Regions from separate parts of the Pseudarthrobacter sp. NIBRBAC000502771 genome, predicted to be linked through region 1. Evidence: predicted binding sites of a transcription regulator. Region 1 holds the regulator's gene; the other holds the start of a gene.
The links. The regulator HrcA, encoded in region 1, represses chaperone genes, less so after heat shock. The targets are predictions, from matches to a motif close to TTNGCACTCGNNNNNNNCGAGTGCNAA.
Positions count from the first base shown of each region.

Region 2: a site for HrcA is predicted at 2,190-2,216, ahead of groES (co-chaperone GroES). Genes of this name have one in related genera too.

Region 1 is NZ_CP041187.1:3,116,398-3,126,027, reverse strand. It holds gene NIBR502771_RS14620 (PhoH family protein) at 1-1,071, opposite strand, end outside; gene NIBR502771_RS14615 (GerMN domain-containing protein) at 1,483-2,400, shown strand; gene NIBR502771_RS14610 (16S rRNA (uracil(1498)-N(3))-methyltransferase) at 2,393-3,166, opposite strand; gene dnaJ (molecular chaperone DnaJ) at 3,169-4,296, opposite strand; gene hrcA (heat-inducible transcriptional repressor HrcA) at 4,383-5,396, opposite strand; gene NIBR502771_RS14595 (DUF3097 domain-containing protein) at 5,567-6,418, shown strand; gene NIBR502771_RS14590 (DUF4870 domain-containing protein) at 6,540-6,950, shown strand; gene hemW (radical SAM family heme chaperone HemW) at 6,987-8,216, opposite strand; gene lepA (translation elongation factor 4) at 8,242-9,630, opposite strand, start outside.
Region 2 is NZ_CP041187.1:2,387,610-2,398,903, reverse strand. It holds gene groL (chaperonin GroEL) at 51-1,661, opposite strand; gene groES (co-chaperone GroES) at 1,740-2,033, opposite strand; gene NIBR502771_RS11285 (hypothetical protein) at 2,320-2,700, opposite strand; gene NIBR502771_RS11280 (class I SAM-dependent methyltransferase) at 2,755-3,993, shown strand; gene NIBR502771_RS11275 (shikimate 5-dehydrogenase) at 4,002-4,799, opposite strand; gene NIBR502771_RS11270 (glycoside hydrolase family 3 N-terminal domain-containing protein) at 4,863-6,311, opposite strand; gene NIBR502771_RS11260 (glutamate--cysteine ligase) at 6,686-7,837, shown strand; gene tsaD (tRNA (adenosine(37)-N6)-threonylcarbamoyltransferase complex transferase subunit TsaD) at 7,874-8,965, opposite strand; gene rimI (ribosomal protein S18-alanine N-acetyltransferase) at 8,962-9,432, opposite strand; gene tsaB (tRNA (adenosine(37)-N6)-threonylcarbamoyltransferase complex dimerization subunit type 1 TsaB) at 9,477-10,148, opposite strand; gene tsaE (tRNA (adenosine(37)-N6)-threonylcarbamoyltransferase complex ATPase subunit type 1 TsaE) at 10,142-10,729, opposite strand; gene alr (alanine racemase) at 10,726-11,294, opposite strand, start outside.

The sequences.
Region 1 (9,630 bases):
TTTTTCGCGGCTTGCTGAATGCTTGACGCGGCTCCGCTGGGCTTCGTCCCAGATGCTGTAGGCGTTGACGATGTCGCCGACGAGCCTGTGCCTGACGACGTCGGCGGCGTCCAGGACGGAGAAGTTCACGCCCTCGATTCCCTGCAGGATTTCTTCGACGATCCGCAGCCCGGATCGCGTCCCAAGGGGAAGGTCCACTTGGGTGACGTCTCCGGTGACCACCATCTTGGACCCGAACCCGAGCCGGGTGAGGAACATCTTCATCTGTTCCGGCGTGGTGTTCTGGGCTTCGTCGAGGATGATGAAGGCGTCGTTGAGGGTGCGTCCGCGCATGTAGGCGAGGGGTGCCACTTCGATGGTGCCGGCGGCCATGAGCCGGGGAATGGATTCGGGGTCCATCATGTCGTGCAGGGCGTCGTAGAGCGGCCGCAGGTAGGGATCGATCTTGTCGCTGAGGGTGCCGGGCAGGAACCCGAGACGCTCCCCCGCCTCTACCGCCGGGCGCGTGAGGATAATCCGGCTGACTTCCTTTTGCTGCAGTGCCTGCACGGCTTTCGCCATGGCCAGGTAGGTCTTGCCGGTACCGGCCGGGCCGATGCCGAAGATCACCGTGTTGGCGTCGATGGCGTCAACGTAGGTCTTCTGGTTGAGCGTCTTGGGCCGGATGGTCCTGCCGCGGCTGGAGAGGATGTCGTGCGTGAGCACGTCCACGGGATTCTGCAGCGACTGCGTGCGGAGGAGGGCCACCAGCTGTTGCAGCACCGCTGGGGTGATGACGGTGCCCCGGGCCACAAGGCCACGGACCTCCTGGAGGAGCCGCATGATGCGGGGAACGTCGCTGACCGGTCCGCTGATGGACAGTTCGTTGCCGCGGGCATGGAAGTTGACGTCCGGGAACTGCTCCTCGATGAACCGCAGTGCCTCGTCATGACTGCCGAGCGACTGAACCATCTGGTCGGAGTTCTCGAAGAGGACTACTTCGGTCCGGATGCCGGGAAGGGAGTGCGGGAATTCCCCCGGACTGCCATCGCCCGTGTTGAGCCGGCGCTTACCATTTGCTGATTCAGTCATGGTGCTGGCCCGCAGGCCCGTGGTCCCCTCAAAGATCGACATCAGTTGTTCGCTGCAGCCGATACCCGATGAACGGGGCACCTGCCGGCGGTCCCTTTATCTTACGCCAGCACACGCCCCGGCCGGATACCTGCCGGGCCAGTGACCTGCACCTCCGCCACCCTGAAGAGCCGTTTGCGGGCAGCGAAAAGCAGCGTTTGGTATCAACTTCATATCGGCCTCATATCGTTCCCGTTGCAGTTGGGGCCGGGGAGGCGAATGCGCGGTTGGGGCGGCCCTCCCCTGTGTAATGCTGGAAATCCAGCATCTGCTGGAACGCCAGGCCGCCAGGGGGATCGGCCCGCCACGCCATGAAAGGACAAGGGCAGGACAGTGCCGGAAACCTCTGTGCCCGAAAGGGCAGGACGACCCATGGGCCGCCTGCGCCCGGCCGTCCTGGCAGGAATCCTGGTGCTCGTTCCGGTCCTCACTGCCTGCACTGCCGAAGGCGGACCAGCCCCCACGGGGACCGTCGCCTCGGTCCCCGCCACAGGCGGCACCATGCCGGACGCTCCCTCCACCAGCGCCCCCCTGGAAACCACCCAGTCCTCCAACAAGGCGCCCGTGTACTGGATCGGCCGCACGGGCGGGAACGTCTTCCTCTACCGCGAGTTCCGGGACGTCCCGGAACAGGAAAACCCGGTGACCCGCGCCCTGCGCGCCATGATGTCAGAGAAACCGCTTGACCCTGACTTCTTCACGCCGTGGCAGAACCCGGACAAACTTGCCACGTCCATTTCAGGCAAGGACATCATCACCGTTGACGTCTCCGCAGATGCCTTCAACAGCAACCTCGACGCTGATATGGCAGCCCGTGCCATCCAGCAGCTGATCTATACGGCCACCGCCGCCGCTGCCAGCTCGGGCCTGATCGACACCGGGCAGCAGGTCCGGGTCCGGATCCTGGTGGACGGCCACACGGACTACGTGGCGTTCGGAAAAGTCCAGCTGGGCGCGCTGATGACCCGGGCCGCCGGCCTGGTGGCACCGGTCTGGATCATCGATCCCCAGGAAAACACCGAGGTGCCCAGCGGCAGCGTGAAAATCACCGGCCGCAGCACGTCGCCGGGGGCAAAGCTGCACTGGCAAATCCTGCAGTCCGGGGACGGTGGCAGCAAATCGCCCTTCCTGACCGGAGAAACCACGGCGGCCGCCGGGCAGGGCCAGGCGGGAGTTTTCACGCTGGCGCTCAACCTTCCGCCGGGCGACTATGAGCTCCGGGTGGCCCAGGCAGGTTCCGGCGGGGAGCCGGACCGCAATGAGGACACGAGGTCCTTCAAAGTCAGGTAGCGGTCCACCGGCCAAGGATGTCGCTTGCAAGCACGACGGCGGCGGGACCGGCTGTGGAGGACCGCAGGACGTGGTGCCCCAACAGGGCAGTCACGGCACCTTTGTCGCAGAGTTTCGTTACTTCCCGCGGGCTGATTCCACCCTCCGGACCGACAATCAGAAGGACTTCCAGGATTCCCGTCCGGGCATTCCCCTGCCACTGTTCAAGGACAGCACGCAGCGGGCGCACTGCGTCTTCGTGCAGGATGACTGCCAGGTCAGCGGCCTCCACTGCAGCGGACAGCCCTGCTGTTTCAACCGCTGCCCGGACTTCGGGAATCCAGGCCCGCCGGGCCTGTTTGGCGGCTGCCGCCACGGCGGATTCCCACTTGGCGTGGGCGCGGGCGGCCCTGTCGCCCTTCCAGCGGACGATCGACCGTTCCGACTGCCACGGTATGACGGCGTCGATCCCCAGTTCGGTGGCCGTCTCGATCGCCAGCTCGTCACGATCTCCCTTGGCCAGCGCCTGGACCAGCACCAGCCGTACGTCCGGCATTTCATCCGTGGCCACGGCACCGCACTCCACTTCAAGGCCGGAGGGTGCAGCGGAGACGACCTTTCCGGTCATGCGGGTGCCGGCCCCGTCGACGATGTCCACCGGCTCTCCCGGCGACAGCCGTTTAACCGTGACTGCGTGGCGTGCCTCGGAACCGTCCAGGACAAAGTGGCCGCCGGGGGCCATTCCGGCCAGCGACCCGGCGGGTGTGAAGAAGACGGGATTGCTCACCGCTACAGGTTACCGAACCGGTCCCGGAGCTTGGCGAACATGCCGCCGCTGGCAGCGAGCTTTCCCTCTGTGATCTGTTCCCCGCGAAGCTTGGCGAGCTGCCGGAGGAGGTCTTCCTGCGCCGGGTCGAGCTTGGCCGGGGTGTCCACCTGGAGGTGGACCTTCAGGTCCCCGCGGCCGTAGCCGCGCAGGTGGGTGACACCAAGGCCGCGCAGGGTGATGACCTCGCCGGACTGTGTTCCCGGCTTGACGTCGATGTCCTGGGTGCCGTCGAAGGTTTCCAGGTTGACGTCGGTGCCCAGGGCAGCGGCAGTCATGGGGATGTGCAGGGTGGCGTGCAGGTCGTCGCCTTCCCGCACATAGGTGGCGTCATTGTTGACGCGGATTTCCACGTACAGGTCGCCGGCGGGGCCGCCCGCCGGGCCGGCCTCACCCTGCCCGGAGAGCTGGATCCTGGTTCCGGTGGCTACGCCGGCGGGGACTTTGATGGTCAGTGAACGCCGGCTGCGGATCCGGCCCTGGCCGCTGCATTCGTTGCAGGGGTCCTTGATGACGGTGCCGAAGCCTTCGCAGGTGCCGCAGGGGGCCGCAGTCATGACCTGGCCCAGGATGGAGCGGACGGCCCGCTGGACCTGGCCGCTGCCGCCGCAGATGTCGCAGCGCTCGGGGTGGGTGCCGGGCCGGCAGCAGGATCCCTCACAGGTGGGGCAGACCACGGCGGTGTCCACTTCGAGCTTCTTGTTCACGCCGAACACGGCGTCGCGAAGGTCGATCCGGACGCTGATGAGGGCGTCCTGGCCGCGGCGGACACGGGAAGCCGGGCCGGAGCTGCCCCCGGCGCCGAAGAAGGTGTCGAAGATGTCCTGGAATGCGAAGCCCTGGCCCGCGTAGCCGGCTCCGCCGAAGCCGTTGTCCGTGCCGTTCTCGTTGCCCGTGGTGTCGTAGATCCGCCGCTTCTGGGGGTCGGAGAGGACCTCGTAGGCGTGAGTTACTGCCTTGAAGCGTTCCGAGGCATCCTCACCGGGGTTTACGTCCGGGTGGAGGGTGCGGGCCAGTTTGCGGTAGGCCTTTTTGATCTCTTCGCCCGTAGCTTCGGGTGAGACTCCAAGGACGTCATAGTGGCTGCTCAAAGTTCGTATCTCTTCCTTGTTGTACTGCGTTCAGTCGGGCGGCCCGGCCCGTTGTTCCCGGCCGGAACATGCTCCGGCCGCGCGGGTCAGGGCCCCAAAATCCTGGAAAGGTACCGGGCCACTGCCCGGACGGCGGCCATGGTGGTGGGGTAGTCCATCCTGGTGGGCCCGAGGATTCCTACCTTGGCGACGCTGTCGGGGCCGTAGCCGGTGGCCACTACCGACGCTTCGGCCAGGCCGTCGTAGGGGTTTTCCCTTCCGATGCTGACGGCAACGCCGCGGTGGTCCTGGGCCATCTCGCTCAGCAACCGCAGCATCACCACCTGCTCCTCGAGGGCCTCGAGCACGGGACCGATGCTGAGGGGGAAGTCAACGTTTGACCGGGCCAGGTTGGCTGTCCCGGCCATGACCATCCGGTCCTCCCTGGTGTTTTGCGCCAGCCCCTCGAGGCCAAGTGCCAGGGCGTGCGCAGCCTGCCGCTGTGCCTGTGCCGTGCCGGCCACGACGGAGGGAAGCGCCGTGGCAAGCCGGCTCAGCGGCGTCCCGGACAGTGCGGCGAGGAAACGCGTGCGGAGTGCTGCCACTGCGTCGTCGCTCAGGTCCTGGCCGACGTCGATGACCCGCTGCTCCACCTTGCCGCTGTTGGCAATGAGGACCACCAGCACCTTGCGGGGGGCAAGCAGCACGAATTCGATGTGGCGCACCAAGGCCTTGCTGAGGTGCGGGTACTGGACCACAGCCACCTGGTTGGTCAGCTGCGACAGCAGCCGGACGGTGCGGTCCAGGACGTCGTCGAGATCGTCTGCGCCTTCAAGGAGGGACTGGATGGCCCGGCGTTCGGCCGCCGACAGCGGTTTGACCGCCGAGATCTGGTCAACGAAAAGCCGGTAGCCCTTGTCCGTGGGAATCCGCCCTGCACTGGTGTGGGGGGCCGTGATTAATCCCTCGTCCTCAAGGGCCGCCATGTCATTCCGGATGGTTGCGCTGGAAACCCCAAGGTGGTGCCGCTCAACCAGGGCTTTCGACCCAACCGGCTCGCGGGAGTGGACGTAGTCCTCCACGATGGCCCGCAGCACTTCCAGTTTGCGTGGCTCGCTCACTCTCCACCTCCATCCATGGTGCAGGGCCCATGCCCCGCCAGATGCCACCTTGTTAGCACTCGACATGCCTAAGTGCTAACAGTCTATTATGCCTTGGCCCGTTGTTAGCATTGGTACCGCTCCGGGCGAAATTCCGGTGCGGAGGACCTAGCGCTAGGCGGATCGAATCCATGGATTACCAAAACTGGGGGCCCCGCGGCATTTCCGCCCCGGCCAAGTCGGAATTGCCCGAGGTGCCGGTGGAGCGGGGCATGGTGCTGGAGGATGTGCAGTCAGGCTGGGTAGGCGCCGTGACGCGGGTGGAAAAGTCCGGAGGGATGCACGTGGTTGCCCTGGAGGACCGCCGCGGGAAGTCCCGGTCCTTCAAGCTGGGCTTCGGTTTCCTCCTGGAGGGCCGCCCCATCAGGCTCATACCCCCGGCGCCGCGGCCGGCTGCCGGCGCTCCGGTTGCCGGCAGGACGGCCTCCGGTTCTGTCCGGGTCGCCGGCCAGCGGGCCCAGGTGGCCAAGGCAAGCCGCATCTGGGTGGAGGGCAAGCACGACGCCGAACTCGTGGAAAAGGTCTGGGGCGACGACCTTCGGGTGGAAGGCATCGTCGTCGAACCCCTGCATGGCATCGATGATCTGGCGGCGGCGGTTGCCGGCTTCAACCCCGGTCCCGGCCGGCGGCTCGGCGTCCTTGTGGACCACCTCGTTCCGGATTCCAAGGAGTCCCGCATTGCCGACGCGGTCATGGCATCCCCCGGCGCGGCCGGGAATGTCCTGATCGTGGGACACCCCTATGTTGACGTCTGGCAGGCCATCCGGCCGGCGGTCCTGGGCATCGACAAGTGGCCGGCCGTGCCCCGCGGACAGGATTGGAAGACCGGGATCCTCAAAGCCTTCGGCTGGCCGCATGCGACCAAGGAAGACATCGGCCTCGGATGGCAGAAGCTGCTGGGCGCCGTACGCACCTACGCCGACCTGGAAGCATCGCTGCTGGGGCGGGTTGAGGAAGTCATCGACTTCCTCACCGTGCCCTGAGGGGCGGACACCGCGCCGGAAGCCAGTATTCTTGGTAGTGCAATGCCGCCTTTTTCAGGGGCATTGCACTACGCGCCCGTATTTGACGTCAGCACCACTTGCATCTCCGAAGGAACAGACTGTGGCAGAAAACGCACGTGATCACAGGGATGGCCAGGGCCGCTCCGAGTACCATGGCGTCCCCGCCAATGCCCTGCCGCTCACGGCCAGCGAAGACCGCCAATGGGCCACGCTGGCACATTTCGGCGGGATCCTTGGCTGTGTCCCCTCGCTGCTGATCTACCTGATCTTCCGCGACCGCGGGCCGTTCACCGCGCAGGAATCCAAAGAGGCGCTGAACTTCAGCCTGCCGCCCACCATCGCCGCCGTGCTGGCCAACATCCTGGTGTTCATCCCCTATGTTGGCAACATCTTCGCCGTGATCGCGACCCTGATCTGGGTGGCGCTGACCTGCTTCTCGGTGGCCGCAGGAATCCACGTCAACAAGGGCCAGCCGCACCGCTACCAGTACAACCTGCGCTGGCTCAAGTAGCGGCGCAGGCCCTCCCCCTGGACGCGCCGGCGGCCGTCAGTCCGGAAGGACGCGGCGGACCACAGCGTCCGCCAGGAGCCTGCCCTTCAGCGTAAGGACAAGGCGGCCCTTGAAAGCGGCGGCCGGCTCCACCAGGCCGTCAGCGATGAGCCCGGCAACCTGGTGCCTGCCCCCGGCGCTGAGGGCCGAAACCTCAAGCCCTGACTGCAGGCGCGCCTCCAGCATCACCCGCTCCATGTTCCTGGTTCCGGCGTCAAGGGTTTCCCGGCCCGCCGCGGGCGAATGCCCCTGGGACAGTCGGTTGGCATAAGCGGACGGGTGCTTCACGTTCCACCAGCGCACCCCGCCCACGTGCGAATGCGCGCCGGGGCCGATGCCCCACCAGTCGTCGCCACGCCAGTAGGCCAGGTTGTGGCGGCACGCGTGCTCCGGGCTCCGCGCCCAGTTGCTGACCTCATACCAGCCGAGCCCGGCGTCGGTGATGAGCTGGTCGGCGAGTTCGTACTTGTCGGCGTGGTCGTCGTCGTCAATTCCCGGCACCTCGCCGCGGCGCATCTGCGCCGCCAGCTTGGTCCCGTCCTCGACAATCAGGGCGTAGGCGCTGATGTGGTCCGGCTGGTAGGACAGGGCAGTTTCCAGGGAGTGTCGCCAGTCGGCCAGCGACTCCCCCGGCGTCCCGTAAATCAGGTCCAGGCTGACATCCAGCCCTGCCTCCCGCGCCCACTGCACCACCTGCGGAACCCTGCTGGGGGTGTGGGTGCGGTCCAGGACCTTGAGCACGTGCGGGACGGCGGACTGCATCCCAAAGGAGACCCTGGTGAAGCCCGCCTCCTTGAGGACGGCAAGGGACTCCGGCGTGACCGAATCCGGGTTGGCTTCCGTGGTGACCTCGGCGCCGTCCTCGATGCCCCACCGGTCAATGGCGGCGCGAAGGATCAGGGCGAGGTCATCGGCCGGAAGCAGGGTGGGCGTGCCGCCCCCGAAAAAGACAGTGCTGAGCTTGCGCTCCGGCAGCCCGGAACGGGTCATCACCCTGGCGGCCAATGACACTTCCGATACTGCCGTTTGGGCGTAGGCGTCCTGTGACGCGCCGCCACCCAGTTCCGTGGCGGTGTAGGTGTTGAAGTCGCAGTACCCACAGCGCACCGCGCAGAACGGGATGTGGACATACAGGCCAAAGGCCCGGGCCGCCGCACCGTCTGCTGCCTGGGCAGGCAGCAGACCGTCCGACGGCGCCGGGTCGCCGAGGGGAAGCGTGCTGGGCATCAGCGGGTCCCCTGCTGCGCGGTGGTCACTTCTTCTTGGCCTTGTCCTTCGATTCGTCGGTGGTCAGGGCGGCGATGAACGCTTCCTGCGGCACCTCCACCGTGCCCACCATCTTCATGCGCTTCTTGCCTTCTTTTTGCTTCTCCAGCAGCTTGCGCTTCCGGGAGATGTCACCGCCGTAGCATTTGGCCAGCACGTCCTTGCGGATGGCCCGGATGCTTTCGCGGGCGATGATCCTGGAGCCGATTGCCGCCTGGATGGGCACCTCGAACTGCTGCCGCGGGATGAGTTCGCGGAGCTTGCCGGTCATCATCACACCGTAGGCGTAGGCCTTGTCCCGGTGGGTGATGGCGCTGAAGGCGTCCACCTGTTCACCCTGGAGCATGATGTCCACCTTCACGAGGTCGGCGACCTGCTCGCCGTCGGCCTTCCAGTCAAGGGAACCGTAGCCACGGGTCTTGGACTTCAGGATGTCGAAGAAGTCGAACACGATTTCCGCCAGCGGCAGGCGGTACCGGATTTCCACCCGGTCCTCGGAGAGGTAGTCCATGCCGCCCATGACGCCGCGGCGGGACTGGCACAGTTCCATGATGGCGCCGACGAATTCGTTGGGGGCCAGGATGGTGGCCGACACCATGGGTTCGCGGACCTCAGCGATTTTGCCCGTGGGGTACTCACTGGGGTTGGTCACGCGGACCACCTTCTTGTCCTCCAAAGTCACCTCGTATTCCACGTTCGGTGCGGTGGAGATCAGGTCGAGGTTGTACTCGCGCTCCAGCCGTTCGCGGGTGATCTCAAGGTGCAGCAGGCCCAGGAAGCCCACGCGGAACCCAAAGCCCAGCGCGGCCGAGGTCTCCGGCTCATAGACCAGTGCGGCGTCATTGAGCATGAGCTTTTCGAGGGCGTCGCGGAGTACCGGGTAGTCCGCGCCATCCAGCGGATACAGGCCCGAGAACACCATGGGTTTGGCGTCGGCGTAGCCGGGCAGGGACTCGGCCGCCGGCTTGGCAAGGTTGGTGACCGTGTCGCCCACCTTGGACTGGCGGACGTCCTTGACGCCGGTGATCAGGTAGCCCACTTCACCTACGCCGAGGCCCTTGGAGGGTGTGGGTTCCGGGGAGCTGACGCCTATTTCCAGGAGTTCGTGAGAGGCCCTGGTGGACATCATCTGGATGCGTTCGCGGGGGTGGAGCATGCCGTCCACCACGCGCACGTAGGTCACGACGCCCCGGTAGGTGTCGTAGACCGAGTCGAAAATCATGGCGCGGGCCGGCGCGTCCGGGTCGCCTTTCGGCGCCGGCAGGTCCTGGACGATCTTGTCCAGGAGGGCCTCCACGCCGACGCCGGTTTTACCGGACACCCGCAGGACATCCTCGGGGTCGCCGCCGATCAGGCTGGCCAGTTCGGCTGCGTA
Region 2 (11,294 bases), 730 kb from region 1:
CGGCAGATGCCGGACCAGCCTTTTCAGCGGAAAGCCGCTAAGGTGCAGCCCTAGTGGCTGTGGCCTGCGTGTTCGTCCTCTTCGGCCGGCTTCTCCACGACCAGGGTCTCGGTGGTGAGAACCAGGGCGGCGATGGAGGCCGCGTTGCGGAGGGCTGCACGGGTGACCTTGACGGGGTCGATGACGCCCGCGGCGATCAGGTCCTCGTACTCGCCGGACTTGGCGTTGAAGCCGTTGTTGGTCTCCAGGTCGGCAACCTTGGAGGTGACAACGTAGCCATCGAAGCCGGCGTTCTGGGCAATCCAGCGCAGCGGCTGCACCAGTGCGCGGCGGACGATGCCGACAGCTGCGGCGGCGTCGCCTTCGAGGGCCTTCACGGAAGCGTCCTCGTCCAGTGCCTTGAGGGCGTGGATGAGGGCGGTACCGCCACCGGCCACGATGCCTTCTTCGAGGGCAGCGCGGGTGGAGGACACGGCGTCCTCGATGCGGTGCTTCTTTTCCTTCAGCTCAACCTCGGTGGCAGCGCCAACCTTGATGACGCCGATGCCGCCGGCAAGCTTGGCCAGGCGTTCCTGGAGCTTCTCGCGGTCCCAGTCGGAGTCGGTGCGGGTCAGCTCGGCGCGCAGCTGGGCTACGCGTGCAGCCACGTCCTCGGCCGAACCGGCGCCGTCGACGATGGTGGTGTTGTCCTTGGTGACGGTGATGCGGCGGGCAGTACCCAGCACCTCCAGGCCTACGGAGTCCAGGCTCAGGCCCAGTTCCGGGGAGACAACCTGTGCACCGGTGAGGGTGGCGATGTCCTGCAGCATGGCCTTGCGGCGGTCGCCGAAGCCGGGAGCCTTGACGGCCACGACGTTCAGGGTGCCGCGGATGCGGTTGACGATCAGCGTGGACAGGGCCTCGCCCTCAACGTCCTCGGCGATAATAAACAGCGGCTTGGAGCTCTGCAGGGCCTTTTCGAGCAGCGGCAGGAATTCCTGGATCGAGGAGATCTTGCCCTGGTTGATCAGGATGAGTGCGTCCTCGAGGACTGCTTCCTGGCGCTCCGCGTCGGTGACGAAGTACGGGGACAGGTAGCCCTTGTCGAACTGCATGCCCTCGGTGAGGACCAGTTCGGTCTGGGTGGTGGAGGACTCTTCGATGGTGATGACGCCATCCTTGCCCACCTTGCCAAAGGCCTCGGCGAGGAGCTCACCGATCTCGTCGCTCTGCGCCGAGATGGCGGCAACGTTAGCCACCTGGGTGCCTTCGACCGGGCGGGCGTTTTCGAGCAGGCGGGCAGCCACGGCCTCAACCGCAACCTCGATGCCGCGCTTGATCTGGCCGGGGGCAGCGCCGGCTGCAACGTTGCGCAGGCCTTCCTTGACCAGCGCCTGGGCCAGGACCGTGGCGGTGGTGGTGCCGTCGCCGGCAACATCGTTGGTCTTGGTGGCTACTTCCTTGGCCAGCTGGGCGCCAAGGTTCTCGTAGGGATCGTCCAGTTCCACTTCGCGGGCGATGGTGACGCCGTCGTTCGTGATGGTGGGGGCGCCCCACTTCTTGTCCAGGACGACGTTGCGGCCGCGGGGGCCGAGCGTCACCTTGACGGTGTTCGCGAGCTTATCGATGCCGGCCTCAAGGGACCTGCGGGCAGCGTCGTTAAACGCAAGCTGCTTTGCCATGGTTTTGTCCTTTCAAAGACAGAAACCCCGCACTGCCGGCCAGCATGAGCATGGCCGGCAGCACGGGGATCCGAAGAGTTACTTGACGACGATTGCCAGGACGTCGCGGGCGGACAGCACGAGGTACTCGGTGCCGCCAGTCTTGACTTCAGTTCCGCCGTACTTGGAGTAGATGACGACGTCGCCAACTGCTACGTCAACGGGAACGCGGTTGCCATCTTCGAAGCGGCCGGGGCCAACTGCAACAACTTCGCCTTCCTGCGGCTTCTCCTGTGCGGAGTCCGGGATGACCAGGCCGGAAGCCGTGGTCTGCTCGGCTTCGAGCGGGCGGACAACAATACGATCCTCAAGAGGCTTAATAGAGACCGACACTCGGACCTCTCCTTTTCGTCAGCAAATTCGTGGACTGGAAAGCTTTCCGCCGTAGCTGGCAAACCGTCGTCGCGGTGCCGGCAGCAGCCTGGCTGGCAGCTCTTCATGTGTTAGCACCCTCCTAGGGAGAGTGCTAATGAAGACTCTATGTAAGGGTTAGCACTCGGTCAAGGTGAGTGCCAACGTTTCGTCATGGGCGTACACCCTTTGGCGCCCGACGGCGGTGGGCCGCCGGGGAGGGAAGGCACCCCATCCCGGCAGCCCGGGTGGTCGGTGCCCCGCGTCGTCACCGGCCCAGGTCGTCGAAGTCCACGTCCTCGCCGCCGTCGGTTTCGCCGTCGTCCTGGTTCCGTCCCCTGTACAGCACCCAGCCGGACACTGCCGCGGCGAGCAGCGCAGCAACGAGGAAGAAGATGCTCCCGGCCCGCGCGCCGTCGTACAGCCCGCGGATGTCCCTGGCCTCCGGGGTGTTGTCCTGGACGTTTTTGCCGCCTACCGAATAAACGGTCGCGTTGAACGTGTCCAACAGGAAGATGATCACCAGCAACGCGATGCAGACCACGGCCACCACGGCGGCGGCAATCAGGACGGGACGGGCGAACCTGGCCGGCCCGTGGTCCCCCGGTTCGTGGTCATCGGGCTCGCGGGGGGCTGCGCTCTCATCCATGGATTCAACAGTATCCGCATCCCGCCCATGCACTCCTCCACTAGGCTGGAACCCATGGCTCACGCTCCCCAGGACCAGATGGCACAGGACCAAATCGCACCGTTGCTGACCCCGGAGGGCTGGGAGTTGCTGGCGTCCCTGGGCCCATACCGCGATGAGGACTCGTTGGAGCTCAACGCTGCACTCCGGAAGGCAGGTCACCCTGCAGGACTCGTCTCGGCCGTCCTGACCCAATCGCGGCTGCGCACCAGGGCGGAGTCCAAGTTCGGCGAATTCGCCCGGCAGATGCTTTTCACGCAGGCTGGGTTGGAACAGGCCACGCGCCTGAGTGTCGCCGCCCACCACGCCCGGCGGTTCGCCGCCGCCGGGATCAGCCACGTGGCGGACCTTGGCTGCGGCCTGGGCGCGGACTCCCTGGCCCTGGCCTCCCTGGACCTCAACGTCACTGCCGTCGAAATGGACGAAACCACCGCGGCCTGCGCCACCGTGAACCTCATTCCCTTCCCCAACGCCACGGTGGTGCATGCCGACGCCTCGTCCGTCCCCCTGGACGGGATGGACGGCGTCTGGCTGGACCCGGCCCGGCGGGTCACCTCCAGCTCCGGCACCAAGCGGATCTGGGACCCTGAGGCATTCTCGCCGCCGTTGTCCTTCGTGGAGTCACTGGCTGCCCGGGGCAAGGCCGTGGGCGTGAAGATGGGCCCGGGCATGCCGCACGAGTCCGTGCCTGCGGGCTGCGAGGCGCAGTGGGTGTCGGTGGCCGGTGACGTCACGGAGGTGACCCTGTGGTTCAACGGCGTTCGCCGGCCCGGAGTCCGCCGCGCCGCGCTGGTCCTGGGGCCGCAGGCACCTGCGGAGTTGACCAGTGCCGAGGACTTCGGCGCGGGCCCTGCCGCGCCGGTGGGCCCCGTGGAGGGGTACCTGTATGAACCGGACGGCGCCGTGATCCGTGCCGGGCTGGTGGCGGACGTGGCGCTGCAGCTCGGCGGCCACCTGGTGGATGAACACATCGCCTACATCTGCGCGCCCAGGCTCCTGGCCACCCCGTTCGCCCGTGCCTTCAAGGTCCTGGAGGTCATGCCGTACAACGTCAAGTCGCTCAAGGCATGGGTAAAGCGGGAGGGCATCACCGTGCTGGACATCAAGAAGCGCGGCATGGCGGTCACTCCGGAAGAGCTGCGGAAGCAGCTGCTGCCCGGCGGAAAGAACGCGAAGAAGGGCGGTAGGACGGCCACCCTGGTCCTGACGCGCATCGGCGAGGACCGGGTGGCCATCGTGGTGGAACCTGCCTGACGCACGCCTTACTGGGCGCGCATGAAGTCCTCGGCCGCCCGCACTTGGTCCGGCGTGGGACGCACGCCCGTGTACAGGACGAACTGCTCCAGCGCCTGGATGGTGGCCACCTCGGCCCCCGTGATCACTGGTTTGCCGGCCACACGGGCGGCGCGGATCAGCGGTGTTTCGGCGGGCAGCGCCACCACGTCGAACACCAGGCGGGCTGCGTCGATGGCTTGGGCAGGGAAAGCCATTGTGTCAGCTTCCGCGCCGCCCGCCATGCCGATCGGGGTGACGTTGATGATCAGGTCAGCCGTCCCGCCGTCGAGCGCTGCACGCCACTGGAAGCCATACTGGTCCGCCAGCGCACGCCCGGCGGCCTCGTTCCGGGCGATGACGGTGACGTCCCGGAATCCTGCGTCCCGGAGGGCTGCAACGGTGGCCTTGGCCATGCCGCCGGCGCCCTGCACCAGCACCGAATAGTCGGTAGGGACTTCATTGGTGGCGAGGAGCTGTTCGATGGCGGTGTAGTCCGTGTTGTACGCCTTGAGATGCCCGTCCGTGTTCACGATGGTATTTACGGAGTCGATGGCCTTGGCGGAGGGGTCCATCTCGTCCACCAGCGCGATGACGTCTTCCTTGTAGGGCATGGAGATGGCACAGCCACGGATGCCCAGCCCGCGGACACCCGCGATGGCCTGTTCGAGGTTGGTGGGCGCGAACGCCTTGTAGATCCAGTTCAGGTCCAGCTGCCCGTAAAGGTGGTTGTGGAACCGGGTCCCGTTGTTGCTGGGACGGGCCGAGAGCGAGATGCAGAGGGTCATGTCTTTATTCAGAATGGGCACCAGACCATTAAAGCGTTCCTGCGGGCATGCGCGGCCAGGGGCTCAGGGGCAGCCGGTTCCGGCCGGGAAGGGCCCGACGGCGGCGGGCAGCTTTCCCGGGGCCGGGGCCTTCCCTGCCAGTACGGCGGCCAAGGCGTCGAAGGCGGCATCGGTTCGTCCGTACAGTGCCAGCTTCACCGGGGCGCTGGACCCCTGGAGTAGCCAGGGGGCGTCGAGGGACACGGCGATGTCCCCGCCCGCCGGTTTGCCGCCGAATCCGATGAGGTTGACCACCGGCCCTGATCCCACGGCAATCCCGGCGCGCGCGGCGGCGGCTTCAAAACGTTCCCGGTCCCCCGGTCCCCCGCCGGCCACCCGCACGGAGCCGGGAACCAAGGGTCCGCTGCAGGGGCCGGAGACAACCGTGACGGCCGATGCCGAGACCTGGGCCGACAGCGCTGCCCCGCTTCCTGCCGGAGCACCCGCGCCCGGGGTTCCGGCAGGCGGCGTGGTGCGGGCATGCCAGATCATCATGGTGGCCACGCGCTGCGCTGCCTCATCCAGGCGTGCGGCGGGAAGGGTCCCGGCGGCCAGGGCCTGGACGATGGCGGCGTGCGCCTGCTCCACGTCCGCAGGCATCAGCAGCAGGTCGGCGCCGGCGGCCAGTGCTTTCACTGCAGCGGCGCCGGCCGGGTACTGGTTCTCGACGGCGCCCATGTTGAGGGCATCGGTCACGGCCACGCCCTTGAAGCCCAAACCCCTGAGCGCCGCGTAGCTCGGTGCGGAGAGCGACGACGGCACACCGGGTTCCAGCGCGGGCACGGCAATGTGTCCGGTCATGACAATGGGCAGGCCCGCGGCGACGGCAGCCTCGAAGGGTTTCCAGTCCCGGCCCCGCAGCACGTCGAGGCCTGCCGGCTGGACGGGGAGGCTGAGGTGGGAATCCGCCGTTACCGAGCCGTGCCCGGGAAAGTGCTTGACGGTGGGGAGCACCCCTGCGTCCAGCATGCCTTGGGCGAATGCCGTTCCCTGGGCTGCCGCCGCAGCAGGGTCAGAGGACATGGAACGGGCGCCGATGGTCGGGTCTGCAGGGCCGACAGTCACATCAGTGTCCGGTGCGAAATCCAGGTCGAAGCCCAGCGGCACCAACTCGCTTGCCAGGCTCTTGCCGGCCTTGCGCGTCAGGTCAAGGTTGCCGGCGGCCCCGTAGCTCATGGGCGTGGGCCATTCGGTGAGGGGCTGCCCCAGGCGTGCCACCGCTCCGCCTTCCTGGTCTACGCTCATGATCCCCGGCCAACGCCGGCCGTCCGTGGCAACAGCCTGCTGCAACCGCTGGTTCACGGCACCCATTCCGGGCACGTCCACCTGGCCCCGTGGGTCGCGGGGCACGTTGTCCCCCATGATGATGGACCCTGCCAGGTGGAGGCGCTGGATGAGCGCCGCCTGCGCCTCCACCTGGTTGCCCTTGAAGAACGGGAGCAGGACCTGCCCGGCTTTCTGCTCGGGCGACATGGCCGCGACGGCCGCCGCCGCGGCGTCCTGGTCCCGCTGCTCCGGCCCCCACCCCAAGGGCCGGGAACCCGGATCAGGTGACGGGGAAGCCAAAGGGGGCGCCGGCGTCGTACTTGCTGATGCGGACGGGGACACCCCGGTGGGCGGCGCGGAGGACGACGGCGGGGCGGCGCCCGGGGAGGCCGAGCAGGATGCCAGCGCCAGTGCGGAAAGGGCGGCGAGGAGGGGGAAGGATTTGGCAGGACTATGACGCGGGGGGAACGGTGCCATCAGTACGATGCTACCCCTGCACTAGACTTGAACCACCCGTTCCCCTGCCGGCAGCAGCCTGTGAGCGGCTTCAGCCAGCGGCAAACCGGACAGTAAGGAAACGTGTGAAGATCGACTTCGCGTCATCGAGGCAGTCAACCCTCGGTGTTGAGTGGGAGCTTGCCCTGGTGGACGGAAAGACGGGCGAGCTCGCTTCCGTGGCCAACCAGGTGCTCCGCGGCGTGGCCTCCCGCCATCCCGAGCTCAACGAAGACGACGAACATCCGCACATCAAGCAGGAACTGCTGCTCAACACGGTGGAACTGGTCACCGGGATCTGCGAAACGGCCGCCGAGGCCAAGGAGGACCTCAACAGGTCCGTCGCTGCCGTGCGTGAAATCACCGATCCCATGGGCGTGGAGCTGTTTTGCGCCGGCAGCCACCCGTTCAGCCCCCCGCAGCTGCAGCCCGTGACGGACAAGGAGCGCTACGCCAAGCTCATCGACCGGACCCAGTGGTGGGGCCGGCAGATGGTCATCTACGGCGTCCACGTCCACGTGGGCCTGGACCGCCGGGACAAAGCCCTTCCGGTCCTGGACGGCCTGGTCAACTACTTCCCGCACTTCCAGGCGCTCTCCGCGTCCAGCCCGTTCTGGGGCGGCGAGGACACCGGATACGCCTCGCAGCGTGCTTTGATGTTCCAGCAGCTTCCCACCGCGGGCCTACCCTTCCAGTTCACGTCCTGGGCGGAGTACGAGTCCTATGTCCAGGACATGTTCACCACGGGCGTCATCGACACCATCTCGGAGATCCGGTGGGACATCCGGCCGGTGCCCGCCCTGGGCACCATCGAGATGCGGATCTGCGACGGCCTGGCCACCCTGGAGGAAGTAGGGGCCATCGCGGCGCTCACGCAGTGCCTGGTGGATGAGTTCTCCACCACCCTGGACAATGGCGGCACCATCCCCACCATGCCGCCGTGGCACGTCCAGGAGAACAAGTGGCGGGCTGCCCGGTACGGCCTGGACGCCATCATCATCCTTGACGCCGCGGGCAAGGAGCAGCTGGTCACCGACCACCTGCTGGAGACCCTGAACCGGCTTGAACCGGTCGCGGCCAAGCTGCGCTGCTCCGACGAACTGGCCGACGTCGAGAAGATCATCAGCCGCGGCGCCGGGTACCAGCGCCAGCGCCGGGTGGCTGCCGAGAACGGCGGGAACCTGCAGGCCGTGGTGCTGGACCTGGTCAAGCAGATGCGCAACGGCCCCACCGCCTGACCAACCCCCTTCCCGTTTCGCAGGGTTTGCCGGGTGTCAGGCGGGGAGCGAGACCGAGGTTACGGGCATCGAGGAGTCCGGGGCGAAGCCGATGCCGCTTGGGTCGGCGCCGGCCATCACCAGCTGCGCGCCGAGGGCGGCCACCATGGCGCCGTTGTCCGTGCACAGGTCCAGCGGCGGGACGTGCAGGCGGATACCGGCGGAGGCGCAGCGTTGCCCGGTCAGCTCCCGCAGGCGGGAGTTTGCCGCTACGCCGCCGCCCAGCAGGACATCCTTGATGCCGTGCTCCCGGCAAGCCAGAACCGCTTTGGAGGAGATCACGTCCACCACGGCTTCCTGGAACGCCGCGGCAATGTCGGCCACGGGAATCTCTTCGCCGCGGGCCTCGAACTGCTCTACGCACCGTGCCACGGCCGTCTTGAGTCCGCTGAAGGACCAGTCGTACCGGTGCGGGCCGGGTTCATCGGCCGTGCCCATATATTTCGGCTGGCTGAGGCCCCGGGGGAAGCGGATCGCCTTGGGATTGCCGGTGCGGGCCACCTTGTCGATGGCCGGTCCCCCGGGGTAGCCCAGCCCCAGGATGCGCGCCACCTTGTCGTACGCCTCGCCTGCGGCGTCGTCGATGGTGGAGCCCAGGAGCTGCACGTCGCTGGTGATGCTGTTGATCCGCAGGATTTCGGTGTGGCCGCCGGAAACCAGCAGGGCTCCGAGGTTCTCCGGCAGCTCCTGCCTGCGGCCGGTGGCACGGTCGTCCAGGAGTCCGACGCCAACGTGCGCCACCAGGTGGTTGATGGCGAACAGGGGTTTTCCGGTGGCCACGGCGAGCGCCTTGGCGGCGCACACGCCCACCATCAGCGCGCCGGCAAGCCCAGGTCCGGAGGTTACGGCGATGGCATCCACCTCGTCCAGGGTCACGCCGGCGTCGGCCAGGGCCTGTTCGAGGGTGGGAACGAAAGCATCCAGGTGGGCCCGGGAGGCAATCTCGGGGATGACTCCGCCGAAACGGACGTGCTCGTCCATGGAGGAAGAGACCGTATTCGTCAGGAGGGTGGTGCCACGCACGATGCCAACGCCGGTTTCGTCGCAGGACGATTCGATGCCCAGCACCAGGGGCTGCGTACGGTTCATGCCTGGCCTGCTTCCGTTGCTTCGTGTCTGTCAGTTTCAGGCGCGGCCAGCTGGAGCCGCATGATGAGGGCGTCCACGCCGTCGCGGTAATACCGGGGGCGGATGTGGATCTGTTCGAAGCCGAACCGCACATAGAGCTGTTGTGCCCGAGGGTTGTCGGCCCGGACCTCAAGAAGGACGTCAGCGGCGCCGCGGTGCCGGGCCTCGTCGATCAGCTGCGTGAGGAGCGTGCTGCCGATGCCGCGCCCCTCGTGCTCGGGGACGACGGCGATGGTCTGGACGTCAGCGATGGGCTCGATGCACATCAGCCCGGCGTAGCCCACGATGCCACCCGTGGTCTCCGCCACCAGGTAGCGCCGGGTCTCCGGCTGGGAAAGTTCGTCCAGGAACATCTGGACTGGCCACGCGTCAATGGGGAAGAGCTTGTGTTCCAGTGCGCCGACGGCGGGAATATCGTCCAGCGTCATGTCGCGGACGGTGACGTCAGCCGCGCGTGGGTCCGGGGTGGTGCTCACAATGCCCGCTTCCGTGGTCCGGGCACCTGGGCATCGGATTCGCGCAGGTACAGGGGGGTGGAGTCCAGCAGGGTGTGTCCCGACGCCAGCCGGGCCAGGGCGAACTGGCCGAGATAGAGGGCATCCGGCTGCTCCGCGGCGAAATCCGGATGGGCCCGGAGCACATCGGCGTAGAGTCCCGCGCCGGCGCCGAAAGCAGGCAGGTCCGGGAGGTCAGACGCGAACCCGACGTGGGGGCCGTCCTCCAACACGGGCAGCTGTCCGTCAGCCAAGCTGTACCGGGCCCAGTAGACCTCTTTGCGGCGGGCATCGGTCACCACCAGGAAATCGGCGACGGCGGCGGTGGACTCGGCAACTTCCAGGGCCATCGCGTCCAGGCTCACCAGTCCGTGCAGCGGCTTTCCCCATACAAAGGCCAAGGTGCGGGCGGTGGCGATGCCGGAGCGAAGACCGGTGAACGGACCAGGCCCAACCCCCACTGCCAGGGCGTCCACATCCTGCCCGGTCACGCCCGCGGACGCCAGCATGGCGTGGATTCCGGGGGCAAGCACCTCGGCATGGCTCCGGGTGTCCTCCGTGGCAAAGCTGGCCAGCACGCTTTCGGGGGCATCGTCGGTGACCAGCGCTGCGCTGGCCACGGCCGACGTGTCAATGGCGAGGATCAGCATGCCGCTCCCCCATCCGGTCCGGCCAGTGCGGGGAAGTCCGCCCAGCGGGGACCGTAGCCACGCACGACGATGGTCCGGGGCTCGTCGGTGTCTTCGGCGTCGAAGTCCAGGCTTCCTGGGGTGGCCGCCGGGGCGGCCCCGAGCCCGATGGCACGGTGCAGGTCGATTTCGAGCCGGCTTTCGCTCAGGTGCTCCACGCGCTCATGTCCCCACTCGACCACCGTCACCGATGAATCCATGGTGTTTTCGAGGTCGATGTCGTCAATCTCCGCCGCCGACCCCAAGCGGTAGGCGTCCACGTGCACCAGGTCCGGGCCGCCCGGGCGGGGGCCGTCCGGCAGGTTGGGGTGGATCCGGACCAGGACGAACGTCGGCGAGATGATGCCCGGGCGGACGCCCAGGCCTTCGCCCAGACCTTGGGTGAAGGTGGTTTTCCCGGCACCCAGCTCGCCGGACAGCACCAGCAGGTCCCCGGCCTGCAGCACCTCCGCCAAACGGGCGCCGAACGCGTGGGTCTGTTCCGCCGTCGTCGCCGTGAAGGTCTTTTCCCAGTTGGCGGTCAGTTCGTCCGGCGCGCTCATGCCGCTCCGGCCTTGCCGGGCGCGCCAGCCATGGCCTGGCCGCTGCCAGCGGATTCGTCCTCGTTGATGAAGCGGCGGGGTACGCGCGGACTGATCCTGGTCACCACCTCGTAGTTGATGGTCCCGGCGGCACGCGCCCATTCGTCAACGGTGGGTCCGCCGTCGGCACCGTTCCCGAACAGCTCCGCTTCCGCGCCCTGCAGCGACCCCGCGGATGCCTCCGGACCGAGGTCGATGACCATCTGGTCCATGGCGATCCGCCCCACCACGGGATAGGTCTTCCCGGCCACCCGGACTGGGCCGCCGGTGGCCACGCGCGGGACGCCGTCGGCATAGCCCAGTGGAATCAGCGCCAGGGTGCTCGCTTCCCGGGTGCGGTAGTGCAGGCCGTAGGAGACGCCCTGTCCCGCGGGCACCTCCTTGCACTGCGACACCAGTGTGCGCAGCGTCATGGCGGGCCGGAGGCCGAGCTCGGCGGAGGTCGTCCCGTCGAACGGTGATAGCCCGTAAATGCCCAGGCCCACGCGGACCATGTCGAAGTGGGTGTCCGGGCGGGAAAGGGTGG